One region of the Pseudomonas sp. NPDC087358 genome, then DNA from elsewhere that is predicted to be linked to it. Evidence: predicted binding sites of a transcription regulator. Region 1 holds the regulator's gene; each other region holds the start of a gene.

Region 1 (5,377 bases):
GCTGCGGCTTTTGGCGCAGCGGCAGGTGCGGGTGCAGCGGCGACCGGGGCGGCACTGCCTTCAGGCGAGAATGAACCCTTGCCGTGCAGCTGATCGAGCAGCGCTTCGAATTCGTCATCGGTGATCTCGTCGCTGGCCGCAGGCGCAGCGGCTGTCGCCGGCACCACAGGCGCCACGGCATCGACCGCGAACTGACCTTTGCCATGCAATTGATCGAGCAACGATTCAAATTCGGCATCGGTGATGTCATCGCTGGCCGGCGCTGCAGCTGGCGCTGGCGTGGACACGGCGGCGGGCGCAGCAGCACCGGCTGCCTGGGCCTTGACCGCGTTGAGCGAATCGAGCAGTTGTTCGAATTCCAGGTCGGTGATGTCTTCGGACGGCGCCTCGGCGACGGCCTCGACGAGCGCTGCTGGTTCAGCCGCCACTTCATCAGCCGACGCAGGCTCGGCCAACCGCGACAGCGCTGCGAGCAACTCGGCCGTGGCCGGGGTGACGTCCGTGCGTTCACGGACCTGACCGAACATGCTGTTGACGGTGTCCAGCGCTTCGAGCACAACGTCCATGAGTTCGGCATCGACCCGGCGCTCACCTTTGCGCAGGATGTCGAACACGTTCTCGGCGATGTGGCAGCATTCAACCAGCTCGTTGAGCTGGAGGAAGCCGGCGCCCCCTTTTACAGTGTGAAAACCGCGAAAAATTGCATTGAGCAGGTCCGCATCATCCGGTCGGCTTTCCAGCTCGACCAGTTGCTCGGACAACTGCTCCAGAATCTCGCCGGCCTCTACCAGAAAATCCTGAAGGATTTCTTCATCGGCGCCGAAGCTCATTGGGGGTGCTCCTAAAATTAACCGTCAAACCGATCCAGGGGCTGTGCAAGGGTCTGCGCGCATTGCCTTCGTCGAAGCATTCGCACGCCAGACCCACAGCCACTTTCACATAGAACTCAGTATCTAGAATCTAGAAGCCAAGGCTCGATAGCAGATCGTCTACATCATCCTGACCGGATACGACGTCTTCACGTTTATCGGCATGAATCTGCGGACCTTCACCCTTGGAATGAAGTTTTTCTTCTTCTTTCTGCTTACGGAACAGTTCCTGGTCGTGCTCGATCCCGGCGAAGCGATCCACCTGGCTTGCCATCAGCACCAGCTTGAGCAGGTTGCTTTCGACTTCGGTCACCAGTGTGGTCACGCGCTTGATCACCTGACCGGTAAGGTCCTGGTAATCCTGAGCCAACAGAATGTCGTTCAGGTGGCTGGCGACCTCATGGGTCTCTTTTTCGCTGCGCGTCAGAAAACCATCGACGCGACGAGCCAGGTCCCGGAACTCTTCGGCACCGATCTCGCGACGCATGAAGCGACCCCAATCGACGCTTAGCGCCTTGGCGTCGGCGCTCAGGCCGTTCATCAGCGGCGTGCTCTGTTCCACCAGATCCATCGTGCGGTTGGCCGCACCCTCCGTCAGCCTGACAACATACGACAGGCGCTCGGTGGCATCGGTGATCTGGGACACTTCTTCGGCTTGCGGCATGTGCGGGTCAATCTGAAAATTGACGATCGCACTGTGCAGTTCACGCGTCAGCTTGCCAACTTCCTGATACAGGCCGCGATCGCGGGTCTGATTGAGCTCATGGATAAGTTGCACGGCCTCGCCGAACTTGCCTTTTTCGAGGCTGTCGACCAGTTCTTGCGCGTGTTTCTTCAGGGTCGACTCAAAGTCACCCATCGTCGAATCTTTGGAATCCATAGCGCCCTCGCAGCGGACATCAGCTATTGACGCGCTCGAATATCTTCTCGATCTTCTCTTTGAGCACCTGGGCGGTGAAAGGCTTCACCACGTAGCCGTTAACGCCGGCCTGAGCTGCTTCGATGATCTGCTCGCGCTTGGCTTCGGCGGTCACCATCAGCACCGGCAGGCTGCGCAGACGCTCGTCGGCACGCACCTGACGCAGCAGGTCGATGCCAGACATGCCAGGCATGTTCCAGTCAGTCACCAGAAAGTCAAAAGCGCCGCTCTGCAGCATCGGCAATGCGGTGGTACCGTCATCCGCTTCGGCCGTGTTGGTGAACCCAAGGTCACGCAACAGGTTTTTTATGATCCGCCGCATCGTTGAGAAGTCATCAACGATGAGGATTTTCATGTTCTTGTCCAATTCGACCTCCAAGCAGTCTTTAACGCGCCCAGCACCTGGACGCGCGTTCAATCAATACCGGCACAACACACCGGTTACACGAAAACGAGGGGGTCTTTCGAAGAAACCGGGCATGAGCACAGCGGAACCGGACCTGTTGAAGACCTGATTCGACCGGCTCCTGCCTTGTCACTTTTGCGTTCCCACACATCTTGCAAGCCGGTCTTGCATCCAGCACGCAGACACCACGGTCTGCGCCCGATGCATCAACGCGCCCGCCACTCTCCCAACCGTCCCCGCAGGCGTGCGGCACACTGGCTGTGCAGCTGGCTGACCCGCGACTCGCTGACACCCAGGACCTCACCGATTTCCTTGAGGTTGAGCTCTTCGTCGTAGTACAGCGCCAGCACCAGGCGTTCACGCTCGGGCAGGTTGGCAATGGCGTCCGCCAATGCGCTCTGGAAGCGCTCGTCTTCCAGATCACGTGACGGTTCGAGCGACTGGCTCGCGCCGTCCTCGTGCAGTCCCTCATGCTCGCCGTCCTGCAACAGATCGTCGAAGCTGAACAGGCGACTGCCCAAGGTATCGTTCAAAATCCCGTAATAATCATCGAGACTCAATTGAAGTTCGGCAGCAACCTCGTGATCTTTAGCGTCGCGGCCGGTTTTTGCTTCAATTGCACGAATCGCGTCGCTGACCATGCGTGTGTTGCGGTGAACCGAGCGCGGTGCCCAGTCCCCCTTGCGCACTTCATCGAGCATTGCGCCGCGGATACGAATACCCGCGTAGGTCTCGAAACTCGCACCCTTGGTGGAATCGTATTTGGTCGACACTTCAAGCAGGCCGATCATCCCGGCCTGAATCAGATCTTCGACCTGCACACTCGCCGGCAAACGCGCCAGCAAATGGTAAGCGATGCGCTTGACCAAAGGGGCATAACGCTCGATCAGCTCATACTGGGAATCTTTGGATGATTTGCTGTACATGCGATAGCCGCTTGCTGTCATGACACTGGCCCTGCGCTGGTCTGATGAACCAGGCGTTCAACGAAAAATTCAAGATGACCACGCGGGTTCGCCGGAAGTGGCCAGGTATCGACCTTCTGCGCAATGGCCTTGAACGCCAGCGCGCATTTGGAACGGGGAAACGCTTCATACACCGCACGCTGCTTCTGCACAGCCTTGCGCACGCATTCGTCATACGGCACGGCGCCTACGTATTGCAGGGCCACGTCGAGGAACCGGTCAGTGACCTTGGTCAGCTTGGCGAACAGGTTGCGCCCTTCCTGCGGGCTCTGTGCCATGTTGGCCAGCACCCGGAAGCGGTTCATGCCGTAGTCGCGGTTGAGCAGCTTGATCAAGGCATAGGCGTCGGTAATCGAGGTCGGCTCGTCGCACACCACCAGCAACACTTCCTGGGCGGCGCGGACGAAACTGACCACCGACTCGCCGATCCCGGCAGCGGTGTCGATCACCAGCACATCCAGGTTGTCGCCGATGTCGCTGAACGCCTGAATCAAGCCTGCGTGCTGCGCCGGGGTCAGGTGAACCATGCTCTGGGTGCCGGAAGCCGCCGGTACGATGCGCACGCCGCCCGGCCCCTGCAACAGGACATCGCGCAGCTCGCAGCGACCCTCGATGACGTCCGCCAGGGTGCGTTTGGGGGTCAGCCCCAGCAGTACGTCGACATTGGCCAGACCCAGATCGGCGTCCAGCAACATGACGCGACGCCCAAGCTCGGCCAGGGCCAGCGAGAGGTTCACTGACACGTTGGTCTTGCCTACGCCACCTTTGCCACCGGTGACCGCGATAACCTGTACGGGATGCATGCTGCCCATGTTAATTTTTTACCTTGTCTTGCTCAGACCCAAGCCACATTTCGGGCTGCACGTTCACTGTGTGAACAATGCGTGGCAGACCACCGATGCAGGTATATTCCACTGTCATTTTCCTTAACCTAGCCCGCACGCTTGCCGGGGCTGTGATAAAGATCCGCAAACATGTCCGCCATCGCTTCCTCGCTAGGCTCCTCCTGCATCTGCACACTCACGGCTCGGCTTACGAGCTGGTGTCGACGCGGCAGATGCAGATCATCGGGTATCCGTGGGCCATCAGTCAGATAGGCCACAGGTAATTCGTGTGTCACCGCAAGGCTCAGCACTTCGCCCAGGCTTGCGGTTTCGTCCAGCTTGGTCAGGATGCACCCGGCCAGACCGCAACGCTTGTAACTGTGATAGGCCGCCGACAGCACCTGTTTCTGACTGGTCGTGGCCAACACCAGGTAATTGCGCGCCTTGATGCCGCGACCGGCCAGGCTTTCCAGTTGCAAACGCAGTGCCGGATCGCTGGCCTGAAGGCCTGCGGTATCGATCAGCACCACGCGCTTGCGCAGCAATGGCTCCAGCGCCTGCGCCAGGGACTGCCCCGGATCGACATGCGTCACCGGCACATTGAGGATACGCCCCAGTGTCTTGAGTTGCTCCTGAGCACCGATCCGGAAGCTGTCCATGCTCACCAGCGCGATGTTTTGCGCGCCGTATTTGAGCACATAGCGGGCGGCAAGCTTGGCCAGCGTGGTGGTCTTGCCCATACCGGCAGGACCGACCATGGCGATCACACCGCCCTCCTCCAGTGGCTCGACGTCCGGCGTTGCGATCATGCGCGCCAGATGCGCCAGCAACATACGCCAGGCGTGAGGCTGGTCGTCGGTCTCCGGCACCATCGCCAGCAGATCGCGCGACAGCGGGCCGGACAAGCCGACGCGTTGCAGGCGGCGCCACAGGTTGGCCTGTTGCGGACGGCTGCCTTGCAGTTGATTCCAGGCCAGCGAACCCAGCTGGACTTCCAGCAGTTCACGCAGGCCATTCAATTCCGAACGCATCGAGTCGTAGGCACGCTGGCTGACACCCGGATCGGCGGCTGCACGCTCGGCGCGCTCGGCACGGTCCGCGGCGATGGCGGCGTGGATCGAGGGGCGGAACGGTTCGTCCAGCGTCGGCTCGATCTGCTTGCTGTCGTCCATCGCAACGCCGGTGAACAGCTGACGGTTGGCCACAGTGTCGACTTCGCTGCGATGGGTCAGCTCGGCCTGTGCGGTGACGATGCGTGACTGGGTCTTGCGCAGCTCGTCTTCAAGCTCGATGTTCGGCACGCGCGGGGCCAGCGCGGACAATTTGTAGTCCAGCGCGGCAGTCAGTTCCACACCGCCGGCGATCCGCCGGTTGCCGATGATGGCCGCTTCCGC
Region 2 (5,377 bases), on a different contig from region 1:
CGTGTGGCGGCGGCTGCCGGCCATGATCTTCGGCGCGTTATTGCTGATATTCTTGTGCGCGGTTTCTGCCTGGGTCATCGCCGAAATGATGGGCAAGGACTTCCTTTCGGTCTACCTGGCCACCAGTCCCGGCGGTCTGGACGCCATGGCGATCATCGCCATCGACACCCACTCGGACGTCGGATTCGTGCTGGCCATGCAGACCCTGCGACTGTTCGGGGTGATCGTCACAGGGGCCTACATTGCCCGTCAGGTGATTCGAGTGACGCAACGCCTGGCGTGACCGCCGACGCCGCTTACTGCAAACCTGCCAGCGCCGTTGCCAGGCTCTGTGCCAGCGGCAGCACCGGCAACAGCGTGGCCTGATAGGCGTGATAGAGGTCCGGCTTGCCGGGCCAGATATCAGCGCTGGGCTGGTTCTGCGGGTTCAGCTCATGTCGCCAGCTGCCGTGTTCGCGGTCGATGAACCGGGTTTCGTTGAACTCCCAGAACGTGCGGTACCAGGTTTCATACTGCTGCTCACCGGTGCGTTGCAGCAGCGCCGCCGACGCAGCTGCCGCCTCGGCGTGAGTCCAGTGCAGTCGATGGCGGACCACGGGGCGGTTTTCCCAGTCCAGGGTGTAGACGATGCCCGGCGCACCATCGACCTCCCAGCCGTGACGACAGGCATTTTCGAACAGCAATCGTGCGTCTTCCAGCAGCCACTCGGGTGTTTCCAGCTTAGCCTTGCGCCGCGCCGCTTCCAGGTGCAACACCAGCCGCGCCCACTCGAACGCATGCCCAGGGGTGGTGCCGTAAGGACGGAAACCGTCATCGGGTTTGTCGGCGTTGTACTCCGGCAGCGGCTGCCACTGCAGCGTGAAGTGTTCGATGACCTGATGGTTGTTGGCTGCAGCGTGCTGATGGATGACCCGCTCGACAATGCTCAATGCGCGATCCAGCCAGCGCGCATCGCCGGTGACGTCAGCCAGTGCCAGGAAGGCCTCGGTGCTGTGCATATTGCTGTTGGCGCCGCGATAGCTTTCTTCGCCGCTCCAGTCGCGGGCGAAGGACTCGCGCATGGCGCCCTCTTCTTCGCTCCAGAAGTGCTGGCTGATCGCCTGGATGGCGTGTTCGAGCAGCGCCTTGGCGCCGGGGCGCTGGGCGACCACCGCTGATGACGCCGCCAGGGCGACGAAGGCGTGCAGATACGCCGCCTTGCCAGTGTCGCCGCCCTTGTCCAGGGGTCTGGCGAACCAGCCGCCATGTTCGGCATCACGCAGCGGCCCGGCCAGCGCGGCAACCCCGTGATCGACCAGCTCGGCGCAACCGGGAATGCCGTTGATGTGGGCCATGGCAAAACTGTGAGTCATGCGCGCGGTGTTCATGGTTTCGGCGACGGCATCGGGCGGCAGGCGCCCCTGATCATCCAGATTGCCGAAACCCTGAGGCATCTTCGCCGCCCTGGCGAACGACAGCAGCCGGTTGCCTTCGTGCGCCAACCAGCCCTTGTGGCCCGGGGAGTGCAGCCAGCTACTGAACCCACGATTCACATCATCCATAACCTTCACCTATCTGTTCGGCAGGTTCGGCCCGCCAGGAATTATTAGTCGGGGGAATCATGCAAGCCAGAGAGGGTACACGCAAGTGAATGAGGTGAAACCTTTAAGCACACGCGGCCTGAACGGTAGCAGTCCGGCAGGCCGTGCAGGAGGCGCTGTAGGGGCGGGCTTGCCTCTGGACCGCATCCGGACGAGCTGCCGGGCACCGGCAGTAAAACCGGACGTCCTGGTTTGTCCAGACACACCCCGTACAGCGGATTTCTGCCGCTTCGCGCCAGCTCGCGGGGCAAGCCCGCTCCTACAGGGCGGCGTTCCGTGGCCGGCTCAGGGGGCGCAAAAGCAGATGGCGCGGCCGCTTAAACCCGGAAGCGGGTGACCACCTGATTCAACTCAGCTGCCAGACGCGACAATTCGTTGCTCGACGCGCTGATCTGATCGGCCCCGGACGAGGATTGCAGCGACAGATCGCGAATGTTGACGATGTTGCGATCCACTTCGCGCGCCACGTGGGCCTGCTCTTCGGCGGCACTGGCGATGACCAGATTGCGCTCGGAAATCTGGTTGATCGACGAGGTGATGCGGGTCAGCGACTCGCCGGCGCCCTGAGCCAGTTCCAGGGTTTCGCCCGCCCGCGAGCGACTGACCTGCATCGACTCCAGCGCCTCGGTGGAACCACTGCGCATGGTCGAGACCATCTTGTCGATTTCCAGCGTCGACTGTTGAGTGCGATGCGCCAGTGCGCGAACTTCATCGGCCACCACGGCAAACCCGCGACCCGACTCGCCGGCACGGGCAGCTTCGATGGCCGCGTTGAGCGCCAGCAGATTGGTCTGCTCGGCGATGGAGCGGATCACGTCCAGCACCTTGCCGATGTCCTGAGACTGATTGGCCAGGCTTTGCACCAGCACCGAGGTGTGCTGCACATTGCCCGACAGCGTCTGGATCGAGGTCACTGTTTCGATGACCCGTGCCTGGCCTTCCTGAGCGGCGTCGCTGGACTCACTGGACGCCTGAGAGGTGGACACCGCGTTGCGCGCCACTTCCTCCACGGCCGAGGTCATCTGGTTGACCGCCGTTGCCGCTTGTTCGATTTCAGCGTTTTGCTGATGCAGGCCGCGGTGGCTGTCTTCAGTCACCGAGTTGAGTTCGGTGGCCGCCGAGGCCAGCTGGCTGGCGGAACTGCCAATCAGGCTCAAGGTGCTACGCAGGTTGTTTTGCATCTGCTGCAAGGCACGTAACAGACGGGTCACCTCATCCTTGCCCTCGACGCGGATATCGTGGGTCAAATCGCCCTTGGCCACGAACTCGGCGGCGCTGACCGCTTCCTCAAGGGGCACGATGATGCTGCGGGTCAGCCACAACGCGAGGATCACCGTGGCCAACGCTGCCACCAGCACGAACACCAGCACCACGTTGCGCGATTGAGCGTATTGGGCCTGTGCCGCCATGCCTTCGAGCTCGACCTGATGCGAGTAGAAATCGGCCAGATCACCCAGCTGCGTGCCGGAGTTGTCGACGGCGGTTTTCATGTCCACCAGCAGCAAGGTATTGAGCGCCTTGAGATCGCCGCTTTCGGCCAGCACGAAGGATCTGCCCAGGCCGCGCTGATAATCGCCCAGCGTGGCGCGGAATTTGTCGTATAGCAGTTTTTCTTCAGGGGTATCGATGAAGCCGTCCAGGCTGGTCAGCTTGTCGCCCAGCACCTTGGCCCGGGCATCCATCTGCCCTTTATAGACGCTGACGTTTTTGGGATCGGTGTCCAGTGCCATGCGCAAAGAAATGGTGCGAATGCGCAGCATGGCTTCTCGGATGTCGTTGACCAGGCGGATGCTCGGCATCCAGTTGCTTTCGACCGCCACCTCGCTTTGACGGATGGTCGACATCTGCGTCAGGGCAAACCAGCCCAGAAGTGCGACAAGCAGGGAGATCAGCGTAAATCCAAGGCCCGCGCGGCGGGCGATGGTCAAATTGCGTGAGTTCATGACCGTGGGCTCATTGTTGTAGGGCAGGCGTCGTAAAAGTCATCGTACGACCTACGCTATCGACGCTGGGCATGGCTTCTTGAGTGCACGCTCGATGAAAGATCCGAACGCCTGTTCGAGAAAACTTCGAACTACCGATGGCAGCGCGGTCTAGACCTATGAGCCGATGATCAGATCAGACGGAGGAAATCAGCATGCATCTTGAAGGTTCCTGCCATTGTGGCGCGGTGGAATTCAGCCTGACTTGCGTCCACCCCTACCCTTACCAGCGGTGCTACTGCTCGATATGCCGCAAGACCCAAGGTGGAGGCGGCTATTCGATCAACCTCGGTGGCGATGCCAAAAGCCTTAAGGTCAAGGGCAAAGACAGCATCGCCATCTATCACGCCAAGATGCGCGACGAGGAAAAGCACACCACCCATACCAGCAGCGCCGAGCGGCACTTCTGCAAGCACTGCGGCAGCGGCTTGTGGTTGTTCAGTCCGCAGTGGCCAGAGCTGATCCACCCTTTCGCCTCCGCCATCGACACCCCCTTGCCGACACCGCCCGAGCACACCCACCTGCTGCTCGATTCCAAGGCCTCGTGGGTCGAGGTGCAGGCCGGTCCCAAAGATCAGCAGTTCGAACAGTACCCCGAGGAGTCGATTGCCGATTGGCACGAGCGCCTGGGTCTGGTGCGCTGATCTCCTTGTCATGCCCTGATCCCGCAGCAGGGCGCTTGCTCGCGGGCATGGCAACAACTGCCATGTTCGCGCAGATACTCATACTTCATGAGCAAGCTGACGTCCTCCGCTGCGCAAGCGGGGCGACGGGACATTTGGCAGATTCTCTGAACCTCTTCCCTCGCCATCGACTCCCAAAAGAAAGCTTGGGAGGAAAATCCAATGGCAATGCATCGAGTCGCCAGCCTGTCCGATCTTCGTCCGGATCGAGGCATTCAGGTGGAAGTTGGCGAGAAAAAGGTCGTGCTTGTGCGCCATGGCGAGCAAGTGCGGGCGTATCAGGCAGAGTGTCCGCATGCAGGGGGACCGCTGGCTGATGGCGCGGTGTGCAACGGCCATCTGATCTGCCCCTGGCATAAAGCCGAATTTGCCATCGACGACGGACGCCTGTGCGAGCCACCCGCGCTCGATGCCTTGATTCGCTACCCGACCCAGGTCATTGAGGATCAGATTCACGTTGACGATCAGCCCATTCAGACCGAGCCCAGGACTCTGGCTGCCGATGATCGCTGTTTCATTATCATCGGCGCAGGTGCCGCCGGCACGGCCGCCGCCTGCGCGCTTCGCGAGAAAGGTTTCAATGGTCGTCTGCTGCTGGTCGACCGGGAAACTGCGCCAGGCTATGACCGCACGGCCCTGAGCAAATTTGTCGTCGCGGCAGAAATGCGTCCGGATCAGGTCCCACCCCTGCGCGAGGAATCGTTTTACGCGGATAATCACATCGAGCGCATTCAGGGCGAAGTGATGAAGCTCGACGTCATCAACAAGCGCCTGATCCTGGCCGATGGCCGACGCTTTGAATACGACGCCGCATTGATCACCACCGGTGGTGAGCCAAGGGTCTTGCCGCTCATGGGCGCGGAGCTGCCGCAGGTGCTGTCGCTGCGCTCGCGTGAAGACTCGAGAAAAATTCTGGCTGCGGCACGGCCTGGCGGCAATGCACTGATCGTTGGCGACAGCTTCATCGGCCTGGAGGTAGCCTCGGCGTTGCGCAAGCACAAGCTGAACGTGACGGTCGTGGCGCGCCATGAAGTGCCCTTCGCCGCGCAACTGGGCGAGCGCATCGGCAAAGCGATTCGCGCGCTGCATGAACAGAACGGTGTGCTGTTTCGCACCCATGTGGAGGTCAGCC
Region 3 (5,377 bases), on a different contig from region 1:
GGCAACCTGAGCATGGGCGGTCTGGTCGCCTGCTACATGCTCAGCGGTCGCGCCCTTGGCCCGCTCGCCGCGCTCTCGGGTCTGTTGACGCGTTATCAGCAGGCCAAAGTGACGATGGTCTCGGTTGATCAGATGATGGATCTGCCGCAGGAGCGCAACTTCGACGAGCGTCCGCTCAGCCGTCAGGTGCTGCAGGGCGCGATGGAATTTCGCAACATCGATTTCACCTACCCCAACCAGCAGAATCTGGCGCTGAAAAACATCAATCTGGTGGTTCGTCCGGGGGAGAAGATCGGCATCATCGGCCGCAGTGGCTCGGGCAAAAGCTCGCTGGCCAAGCTGCTGGTCGGTCTCTATCAGCCGGACGAGGGCTCGCTGCTGGTCGACGGCGTGGACATTCGCCAGATCGATGTCAGCGAGCTGCGCCACAACGTGGGCTATGTCGCCCAGGATATCCAGCTGCTGGCCGGCACCCTGCGTGACAACCTGGTCTGCGGTGCGCGCTACGTCGATGACGAGATGGTGCTGCAGGCTGCCGAACTGGCGGGGGTGCATGAATTTGCCCGTCTGCATCCGCAAGGTTACGAGCTGCAAGTGGGGGAGCGCGGGCAGAACCTGTCTGGCGGCCAGCGGCAGAACGTGGCCCTGGCGCGTGCGTTGCTGCTCGACCCGCCGATTCTGCTGCTGGACGAACCGACCAGCGCCATGGACAACACCGGTGAGGAGCGCTTGAAGCAGCGCCTGCAAGCCGTTATCGAGAAAAAGACCGTGATTCTTGTGACCCACCGAGCCTCGCTGCTCAGTCTGGTTGATCGTCTGTTGGTTATCGACCGTGGCCAGATCCTTGCCGACGGGCCGAAAGCCGCCGTGATGGAAGCGTTGAAGAAGGGGCAGATCAGTGTTGCTTAAATCGGGTCCACATTCGGGCGGCGGTCTGTTCGGCTATTTCAAGGGTGCTCCGTCGCTTGAAGGGCAACCCATGCCCGAGGTGCAGAAGGCACTGGTCGACGATGCGCCGCGCATCGTCAGGCTGACGATCTGGGCGGTCATTCTGTTTTTCACCTTCCTGGTGCTGTGGGCCAACTTTGCCGTCATCGACGAAGTGACCAAAGGTGAGGGCAAGGCCATTCCTTCGAGCAAGATCCAGAAGATCCAGAACCTGGAGGGCGGCATCGTCGCGCAGATCTACGCCCATGACGGGCAGATCGTCGAAGCCGGTGCGCCGTTGATTCGTCTGGACGACACCCGCTTCGCATCCAACGTCGGGGAAACCGAAGCCGACCGCGTCTCCATGGAACTGCGCGTCGAACGTTTGAGCGCCGAAGTCGATGATCGTCCGCTGAACATCAGCCCCGAAGCGCGCAAGTCGGCCGCAAGCCAGGCCGCCAACGAAGAGTCGCTGTACAAGAGTCGTCGTCAGCAACTGGCCGATGAGGTGGGTGGTCTTCAGCAGCAGCTGATCCAGCGCCAGCAGGAGTTGCGCGAATTCGCCTCCAAGCAGGAGCAATACCGCAACAGCCTGAGCCTGCTGCGCCAGGAAATCGGCATGTCCGAGCCGCTGGTTGCCCAGGGGGCGGTATCGCCGGTGGATATCCTGCGTCTGAAGCGCTCCGAGGTGGAGACCCGCGGGCAGATGGATGGCACGACCCTGGCCATTCCTCGGGCCCAGGCGGCCATCGCCGAGGTCCAGCGCAAGATCGACGAGACCCGCGGCAAGTTTCGCAGCGATGCCCTGACGCAATTGAATGAAGCGCGCACCAATCTTTCCAAGGCCCAGTCCACCGCCAAAGGTCTGGAAGATCGGGTCAACCGCACCATGGTCACTTCGCCGGTGCGCGGCATCGTCAAGCAGATGCTGGTCAACACCGTCGGTGGGGTGATTCAGCCAGGCAGCGACATTGCCGAAGTCGTGCCGCTGGACGACACCCTCTTGGTCGAAGCGCGTATCCGTCCGCAGGACATCGCCTTCCTGCATCCGGGTCAGGAAGCAATGATCAAGTTCACCGCCTATGACTACACCATTTATGGTGGCCTCAAGGGCAAGCTGGAGCAGATCGGCGCCGACACCATTCAGGATGAAGAGAAGAAGAACACTTTCTACGTGATCAAGCTACGCACTGACCGCAGCCACCTGGGTACCGATGAGCACCCGCTGCTGATCATTCCCGGCATGGTCGCCTCGGTGGACATCATCACTGGCAAGAAGAGCGTCCTCAGCTACTTGCTCAAGCCGGTGCTGAAGGCTCGCGCCGAAGCCTTGCACGAGCGTTGATCCTCACTTGATTCGGCAGCGCGGCAGCAATGTCGTGCTGCCAATCGGCTTCTGCCCGGAGGGCGTGGGACTTCGCCGGGGTAGCGCTCCACCTTGCCAGCGATCTGACGCAAAGCGGCAGCAAACACTGCCAGCGCGGTGTGTCTAATCTGTCGGGACCGTCTGATTTTACTGCCGGTGCCCGTCAGCTCGCGGGGCAAGCCCGCTCCTACGGGACGTAGCCCAGAATCAAAAGCACGGCATTACCCCGCCAAATCCATCCCTCAAACCAATACCCGGCATGCTCCCGTCATGGCTTTCAATCCTTCTCAAGGATAGTAGCCTTGTGACATATTTCGGTCGTAATTTATTGCGGCCGTGCGCTAAAGATCCGGGCCAAACCAGCGATACGGTTTACTGAACCTGTCGTTCACGCGACCAATAACCACAAGACACTGATCATTTTTTATCCTCGAAAATGATACTTCCTGCCTACAAGGAAATCGTCGTGACGTTGAACCTGCGCCGCAAGGTCATCCTCCTTGCCATTATTCCGAGCCTGTTACTGGCTGCGGTCATCAGCTGTATCACGTGGGCCGTGCTGCAGAAGCTGGCCACTCAGGAAGTCGAACAGACCCGAACGCTGCTGCTTGAAGAGCGCAAGCTGTCGTTGAAGAACTACCAGCAGATCGGCGAAGCGGCGATCAAGCCTCTTTACGAGGCCTCTGCGCCGGGCGACATGCAGGCCCGGGATCAGGCCTTGAAGATCCTCAAAAGCCTACAATACGACAAAGCCAGCTACTTCTTCGGTTACAACTCGGCCTACGTGCGGGTGTTCTGGGCCGACAAGGACCTGGACATCGGCAAGAACTTCTCCGACGCCAAGGACGCCAACGGCGTCTACGTGATCCGCGGTCTGGTGGACAAGGCCAAAGACGGCAGCCATTTCTTCCGCTATGACTGGACTACGCCCGGCAGCGACAAACCCATCCCGAAACTGGGCTACACCTCGTATCTGCAGAAATGGGACCTGGCGTTTGGCACTCAGGTAAACCTGGACGACATCGATAATCAGGTGGCGGCGATCGCCAGCACCACGCAGGATCGCATCGGATCCTCCGCCGCATTGATCGTGGCGATTGTCGCGGTGTTCCTGCTGGTCGTGGCACTGATCGCGGTGTTCCTGGGCAACGGGCTGGTCAAGCCGGTGCTGGTCATCAAGCAGAATCTGGACGACATCGCTGCCGGAGATGGCGACCTGACCCGTCGCCTGCCGGAAAACAGCAACGACGAGCTGGGTGCGCTGGCCAAATCCTTCAATCAGTTCGTGGAGAAGATTCACGGCCTGATGCGCCAGATCGCCGAGATGACGGGGCAGCTCAACGGCCTGGTCAGCGACATGTCTTCGCAGGCCCAGCGGTCCGAACAGGCCATGGGTCGTCAGCGCCAGGAAACCGATCAGGTCGCCACCGCCATCCACGAGATGTCGTCGGCGGCGCATCAGGTTTCGATCAGCGCTCAGGGCGCGTCCCAGGCCGCGCGCAAAACCAGCGACGTCGGCATGGACGCGAAAACCGTGGTCAATAAAAGCATCGACAGCATCCATGCGCTGATCGTCGACATCGGCCAGAGCAGCTCATCGCTCGACCATCTGCGTCAGGACGTGCAGTCCATCGCCACGGTGGTTGATGTCATTCGTTCGGTGGCCGAACAGACCAATCTGCTGGCGCTCAACGCGGCAATCGAAGCGGCCCGGGCAGGAGATGCCGGTCGCGGTTTTGCGGTGGTGGCCGATGAAGTCCGCGCGCTCGCCAGCCGTACCCAGCAGAGCACCCAGGAAATTCACGACATGATCAACTCGTTGCAGCGTGGCGCGCAGGACGCCACCGTTGCCATGAGTCGTTCCAGCGATACCGGCAAGACCACCGGTGAGCTGGCCAACGAGGCGGGCACGTCGCTGGATGCGATCGGGCAACTGATCGAGACGATCAATGATATGAACGCGCAGATCGCCAGCGCATCGGAGGAGCAGACGGCAGTGGCGGAAGAGATCAGCCGCAGCATGACGCAGATTGCCCAGGCGGTGGACAGCGTCGCCGACGACGCGCAGAACGGTGCCCGGACGGCGCGCAGCCTGACCGATCTGGGGGATCGCCTGGGCGGGCTGGTGAAGCAGTTCAGGATTTGATGCAGTGCAATTGACCCATACTTGCCCCGTAGGAGCGCGGCTTGTCCCGCGACCTGCCAGGCACTGGCAGCAAAACCGGCGAAACGCGGTGTGTCTGATTCTGCGCAGTTGTCCGGTTTCGCTGCTGCTGCTGCGCAGCAGATCGCGGGACGAGCCACGCTCCTACGTGTCGTGGCGTTTCGCAAAAACTGTCCGCTACCTTCCCCGCTTGCTATCAATGCGGATCAATCGCCCACCTTCGAATCGCAGGTATTGGTACATCCCGTTGTTCGGGCCGTAGATCCATTCCTGGACCTGCACCTGATCGACCTGTCGGTAATGATTGACCGTCTCCTTGTAGCCGATGATGTCCTGGCTGATCGGCTGGCCGCATTTCTGCTGCACTTCGAACATCCGGTCGCCAGCGCTGATCAGCTGACTGCCACACCGCAGCGTGTCGGCATGGGCCAGCCCGCTCAACGCTGCAAAACCGAGAATCGTCACGGTCCTCGTTAACACACTCTTCAAAAGTCGTTACTCGCTGTCCAGATGCAGGGGGCTGATGACGCGGCCGTCTTTCTCCGGCTGGCCCAGGCTTGCGTCGACGAAATAGACCCGCTCATCGGCCAGTTGTCCCTTGTCGACCAGATAATCCTTGATGCTGCCGGCGCGTGCCTGGCCGAGCTGACGCAACAGCAGGGCGCTGGAACTCCAGGATTTGAGCACCGCATCGCGCATCTTGTTCTGCCGGTCTTCCTTGCCCAGATCGACCCACTCGGCCGGTGGCTGCTGCTTCAGGCGCGTGCGATAGATGCCTTCTAGCATCGGCGGCTTTTCGTCATCCGGCACTTTAAGGTCACTGGCCTGAGCGGGCACCTTGTCGCCGCGACGCTGCAGGATCTTGTAGTAGCTGCTCTGATATTCACGCTCAAGCCGCTGCTGGGCGATCAGCGGACCGT
Region 4 (5,377 bases), 110 kb from region 1:
GGACCGCGCCACTATCGCCAACATGGCCCCGGAATACGGCGCCACCTGCGGGTTCTTCCCGGTCGACGACATTACCCTGGACTACTTGCGTCTCTCTGGCCGCCCGGATCAGACGGTCAAGCTGGTCGAGGCCTATTGCAAGGCGCAGGGCCTGTGGCGTCTGCCCGGGCAGGAGCCGGTGTTCACCGATGCGCTGGAGCTGGACATGGGCACGGTGGTCGCAAGCCTTGCCGGCCCCAAACGGCCACAGGATCGGGTCGCATTGCCTGACGTTGCCCAGGCGTTCGACGACTTTCTTGGCCTGGCCCTCAAACCCAGCAAACACGAAGAAGGCCGTCTTGAGAGCGAAGGCGGTGGTGGCGTGGCGGTGGGCAATGCCGAACAGGTTGGCGAGGCCGAATATCAATACGAGGGCGCAACCTATCGTCTGAAAAACGGCGCAGTGGTGATCGCCGCCATCACCTCCTGCACCAATACCTCCAACCCCAGTGTGATGATGGCCGCAGGTCTATTGGCGAAAAAAGCCGTGGAGAAAGGCCTGCAACGCAAGCCCTGGGTGAAAAGCTCGCTGGCGCCCGGTTCCAAGGTGGTCACCGACTACTACAATGCCGCCGGACTGACCGAGTACCTGGACAAGCTCGGTTTCGATCTGGTGGGTTACGGCTGCACGACCTGTATCGGTAACTCCGGCCCGCTTCCCGACCCGATCGAAAAAGCCATCCAGCAATCGGACCTGACCGTGGCCTCGGTGCTTTCCGGTAACCGCAACTTCGAAGGTCGCGTGCATCCGTTGGTCAAGACCAACTGGCTGGCGTCCCCGCCGCTGGTGGTGGCCTATGCGCTGGCTGGCAGCGTGCGCATCGACCTGAGTACCGAACCCTTGGGTGAAGGCAGCGACGGCAAGCCGGTCTACCTGCGTGACATCTGGCCGACGCAAAAGGAAATCGCCGACGCGGTGCTGAATGTCAGCACCGGCATGTTCCACAAGGAATACGCCGAGGTGTTCGCCGGCGATCAGCAATGGCAGGCGATCCAGGTCTCGAAAGATCCGACGTATGTCTGGCAGCACGATTCGACCTACATTCAGCATCCACCGTTTTTCGATGACGTGGCCGGGCCATTGCCGGTCATCGCCGATGTTCGGCAGGCACGGGTCCTGGCGATGCTCGGGGACTCGGTGACCACCGACCATATCTCCCCGGCCGGCAACATCAAGGCCGACAGCCCGGCAGGCCGTTACCTGCGAAGCAAAGGCGTGGAGCCCAAGGACTTCAACTCCTATGGTTCGCGTCGCGGCAACCACGAAGTGATGATGCGCGGCACCTTCGCCAACATCCGCATTCGCAACGAGATGCTGGGTAACGAGGAAGGCGGCTACACCCTGCATGTGCCGACCGATGAGAAGCTGCCGATCTACGACGCCGCCATGCGTTATCAACAGGAAGGCACGCCGCTGGTGGTCATCGCCGGGCAAGAGTACGGCACCGGCTCCAGCCGCGACTGGGCGGCCAAAGGCACCAACCTGCTGGGGGTCAAGGCAGTGATCGCCGAGAGTTTCGAGCGCATTCACCGCTCCAACCTGGTGGGCATGGGTGTGTTACCGCTGCAATTCAAGAACGGTCAGAGTCGCAAGACCCTGGAGCTCAACGGCAAGGAGATTTTTAACATCACCGGCCTGACCGGCGCGATCCTGCAACCGGGCATGAGCCTGACCCTGCAGATCACCCGCGAAGACGACAAACAGGAAAACGTCGAGGTGCTGTGCCGCATCGACACCTTGAACGAGGTGGAATACTTCAAGGCCGGCGGCATCCTGCACTACGTGCTGCGCCAGTTGATCGCGTCGTGAGGTAAATGCGACATCTATCGCCGCGTGCTTGATCGCTCCCATGCTCTGCGTGGTAGCACCTCGCCAGACGCTCCGCGTCGTCTGCTGGGTGACGCAGAGCGTCACGAGCTGCATTCCCACGCGGAGCGTGGGAACGATCCCATGCGACATCTATCGCCGCGTGATTGATCGCTCCCACGCTCTGCGTGGTAGCACCTCACCAGAAGCTCGGCGTCGTCTGCTGGGTGGCGCAGAGCGTCACGAGCTGCATGCCCACGCGGAGCGTGGGCACGATCCCTCTAGTGCGCCGCCTGCTTGTGATTCTGGCCAGAGGCGGTGGAAGCTGCCGGACCGGCGCAATGCCCACCTCCCGCCGGAAGCAGATGAATGCAGCCATTGCCAGAAACGCCCTACACCGGCGACTGAGAATTCCACCGAATCATCAGATACCTTTCATCCGTCTCCTACATGCATATCCGTTTAATCAACGTTAAAATCGCCGCCTTCTCCGACGCTCAAGGACGACATCATGCCGGCGCTTCGCTGGGCCACGCTGATCATGCTGGCTCTGGGCTATTGCATTGCGCTGGTGTACGGGCAACTGAGCATCCCGGTCACGGTGATCGTCGGGCTGTTGATCATGGCGGGGATTTGCGTCAGTCATTTCAGCCATTGGCTGGTGCGCGGCTTTGGTCATGGATTGTTCATCGCCCTGGCCGTTTCGCTGGCATGCCACTGGCTGCCCGGTTTCTTCAGCGCCAGAGCCATTGCCGCGGTACGCCTGAGCCCACAAGCGGCACCCTTCTCGATGTACCTCAATCTGGACAAACCCTTGATCGGCTTCTGGGTGGTACTGGCCTGCCCCTGGGTGTTCACCGCCGTGAACCCGCGGCGCATGCTGATCACCACGGGCCTGACCCTGCCGGTCACCACGGCCGTGTGCCTGGTCAGCGCGGTGTCGATGGGCCTGATCGGCTGGACACCGCAGTGGCCCGAGCAATCCGGCATCTGGGTGGTCAACAACCTGCTGTTGGTAACCCTCACCGAAGAGCTGGTCTTTCGCGGCTATATCCAGGGCGGCCTGAGCCGCTTGCTCAAGCGCCTGCCCTACCATCGAACGCTGGCCATCCTGATCGCCTCGCTGGCGTTTGGCCTTGCGCACGTCGGTGCCGGCTGGCAGTGGATGGTGCTGGCGGGCATGGCCGGGGTCGGCTACGGCATCGCCTACCGGTTCGGCGGGTTGCCAGCGGCGGTGATCACCCATTTCGGGCTCAATCTGGCGCATTTCAGCCTGTTCACCTACCCGATGTTCAACCGCTGAATATTGATACGCGACAAACCGTCCCATGACGCAGTTCACAAAATGCTTAATTTCCTGGCAGCGGCGCCGATAACTCGTCAAAGCCTTCCCGGATTGAACAGCTTATGCGCAATAACCAGCCCATCACCCAACGCGAACGGACCTTCCCAGCGCAGCAACGGTTGATCTCCACCACCGATGCGCGTGGCGTGATCACCTACTGCAACGACGCGTTCGTTGAAATCAGCGGCTTCTCTTATGAGGAGCTGCTCAAGGCACCGCACAACACCGTGCGTCACCCCGACGTGCCGTCGGCGGTGTTCGAGCACATGTGGAGCACCCTCAAGCAGGGCTTGCCGTGGATGGGCATCGTCAAGAACCGTTGCAAAAATGGCGATCATTACTGGGTCAACGCCTACGTCACGCCGGTCTTCGAGAACAAGCAAGTGGTCGGTTTCGAATCGGTGCGCATCAAGCCCACCGCCGAACAGATTCGCCGCGCCGAAGCCCTTTACCAGCGCCTCAACAGCGGCAAGGCCGCCGTGCCGAGCCGTGACAAGTGGCTGCCGGTGCTGCAGGACTGGCTGCCGTTCATCCTGGTCAGCCAGCTGAGTTTTCTGATCGGTGTATGGCTCAACTCTTATTGGGGCTTCGCGTTGGCCGCAGGATTGTCGGTACCGCTGGGCCTGATGGGGCTGAGCTGGCAGCAGCGCGGCATCAAGCGCCTGCTGCGTCTGGCCGAGCAGACCACCTCCGATCCGCTGATTGCGCAGATGTACACCGACAGCCGCGGTCCGCAAGCGCGTCTGGAAATGTCCATCCTCAGCCAGGAAGCGCGACTCAAGACCTGCCTCACCCGCTTGCAGGACACCGCCGAACACCTGAACGCCCAGGCGCGGCAGTCCGACTGTCTGGCCCAGGCCAGCTCCAAGGGGCTTGAGCGTCAACGCGTGGAAACCGAACAGGTCGCCACGGCGATCAACCAGATGGCCTCCACCACTCAGGAAGTGGCCAACCACGTACAACGCACCGCCGACGCCACGCAGCAGGCCAATGAACTGACCCGCCGCGGCCGCGACATTGCCGGCGAAGCCCGGCAGGCGATCCAGCGCCTGTCGGCATCGGTGGGGGAAACCGGCCTGACCGTGACCCAACTGGCCAAGGACAGTGACGAAATCGGCGGCGTGGTCGACGTGATCAAAGGCATTGCCGACCAGACCAACCTGCTGGCGCTCAACGCCGCCATCGAGGCCGCGCGTGCCGGCGAGATGGGCCGCGGTTTTGCGGTCGTGGCCGACGAAGTGCGTCAGCTGGCGCAGCGCACTACCGAATCCACCGGGCAGATCCACGCGCTGATCGCCAAGCTGCAAACCACCGCCAACAACGCCGTGCAGACCATGAACACCGGTCGCCGTCAGGCCGAGGAAGGGGTCGAGCAGGTGCTGGAGGCCGACAAGGCGCTGGTGGGTATCAGCGATGCAGTGGCCAATATCACCGACATGGCCACCCAGATCGCCGCCGCCACCGAAGAGCAGAGCTCGGTCGCCGAAGAAGTCAGCCGCAACATCAGCACCATCGCCCAGCTGGCCGACCAGACCTCCGATGAAGCCCGCCGCTCCGCCACCCTGAGCGCCGAACTGACCCACACCGCCAACACGCAGTATTCGCTGGTCGAGCGCTTCAACCGCTAAAACCCGGCGCGCAATACCCCAAGCCCCGACAGCGCACCTGTCGGGGCTTTTTTATGGGCGGTAAGAAAGTAGGACGTTTCTGAAGTTGTCGGTGCTGGTTATTTTAAGCGGCTTTAAGGGCGGGCACAGGGTTGACAGCGGGATTGAATCGCTATTAGTTGAATTTCAGATCAGCGATAAATAATTAATACCCGAGGGGTATTGATTGCTGATCTAGACAATTAATTTAGCGAGCATTTCCCCCCCGCACACCTGCGGCGACCGTATTTATGGAGAATATTATGACTGACACAAGCACTAGAAGCGGAATTCCGTTAACCCCGCCGATTGTTTCCATTGCCTATGCCGAAGATGGGCTATTGAAAACAACTGATCTGGAAACGCCAGTTCCCGTTCAAGTAATGGTCTGGCCGGCAGCTGAGCCAGGCTATTACTTTCAACTGACGCTTGATGATGAATGGGTAGGTGACAAGCGGACCATCACCGCGGCAGATAATGCCTATGACATGATTACCGTTCATCTCAGTGAACATCTACTCATTGAAAACGGTACGTATC

Evidence for each region. Region 1 encodes FliA, which starts transcription of late flagellar genes. Its sites were predicted from a motif close to CTAAAGTTTNNNNNNNNNNNGCCGNTAA; they were not measured.
Region 2: the regulator FliA is predicted to act here: its motif matches at 3,580-3,607, upstream of ACI2KS_RS25320 (methyl-accepting chemotaxis protein).
Region 3: the regulator FliA is predicted to act here: its motif matches at 2,635-2,662, upstream of ACI2KS_RS28540 (methyl-accepting chemotaxis protein).
Region 4: the regulator FliA is predicted to act here: its motif matches at 3,195-3,222, upstream of ACI2KS_RS07725 (methyl-accepting chemotaxis protein).

What each region holds. Positions count from the first base shown of each region.
Region 1 covers NZ_JBJDOA010000003.1:87,543-92,919, reverse strand. Annotated here, with positions in the region: gene ACI2KS_RS07280 (chemotaxis protein CheA) at 1-830, opposite strand, end outside; gene ACI2KS_RS07275 (protein phosphatase CheZ) at 961-1,749, opposite strand; gene ACI2KS_RS07270 (chemotaxis response regulator CheY) at 1,769-2,143, opposite strand; gene fliA (RNA polymerase sigma factor FliA) at 2,401-3,141, opposite strand; gene fleN (flagellar synthesis regulator FleN) at 3,138-3,971, opposite strand; gene flhF (flagellar biosynthesis protein FlhF) at 4,091-5,377, opposite strand, start outside.
Region 2 covers NZ_JBJDOA010000014.1:72,866-78,242, reverse strand. Annotated here, with positions in the region: gene ACI2KS_RS25330 (AbrB family transcriptional regulator) at 1-283, shown strand, start outside; gene ACI2KS_RS25325 (AGE family epimerase/isomerase) at 297-1,541, opposite strand; gene ACI2KS_RS25320 (methyl-accepting chemotaxis protein) at 1,898-3,523, opposite strand; gene ACI2KS_RS25315 (GFA family protein) at 3,718-4,206, shown strand; gene ACI2KS_RS25310 (FAD-dependent oxidoreductase) at 4,408-5,377, shown strand, end outside.
Region 3 covers NZ_JBJDOA010000020.1:42,277-47,653, reverse strand. Annotated here, with positions in the region: gene ACI2KS_RS28550 (type I secretion system permease/ATPase) at 1-909, shown strand, start outside; gene ACI2KS_RS28545 (HlyD family type I secretion periplasmic adaptor subunit) at 899-2,272, shown strand; gene ACI2KS_RS28540 (methyl-accepting chemotaxis protein) at 2,760-4,439, shown strand; gene ACI2KS_RS28535 (DUF2845 domain-containing protein) at 4,635-4,922, opposite strand; gene ACI2KS_RS28530 (DUF748 domain-containing protein) at 4,953-5,377, opposite strand, start outside.
Region 4 covers NZ_JBJDOA010000003.1:192,754-198,130, reverse strand. Annotated here, with positions in the region: gene acnA (aconitate hydratase AcnA) at 1-1,849, shown strand, start outside; gene ACI2KS_RS07730 (lysostaphin resistance A-like protein) at 2,358-3,149, shown strand; gene ACI2KS_RS07725 (methyl-accepting chemotaxis protein) at 3,254-4,819, shown strand; gene ACI2KS_RS07720 (hypothetical protein) at 5,101-5,377, shown strand, end outside.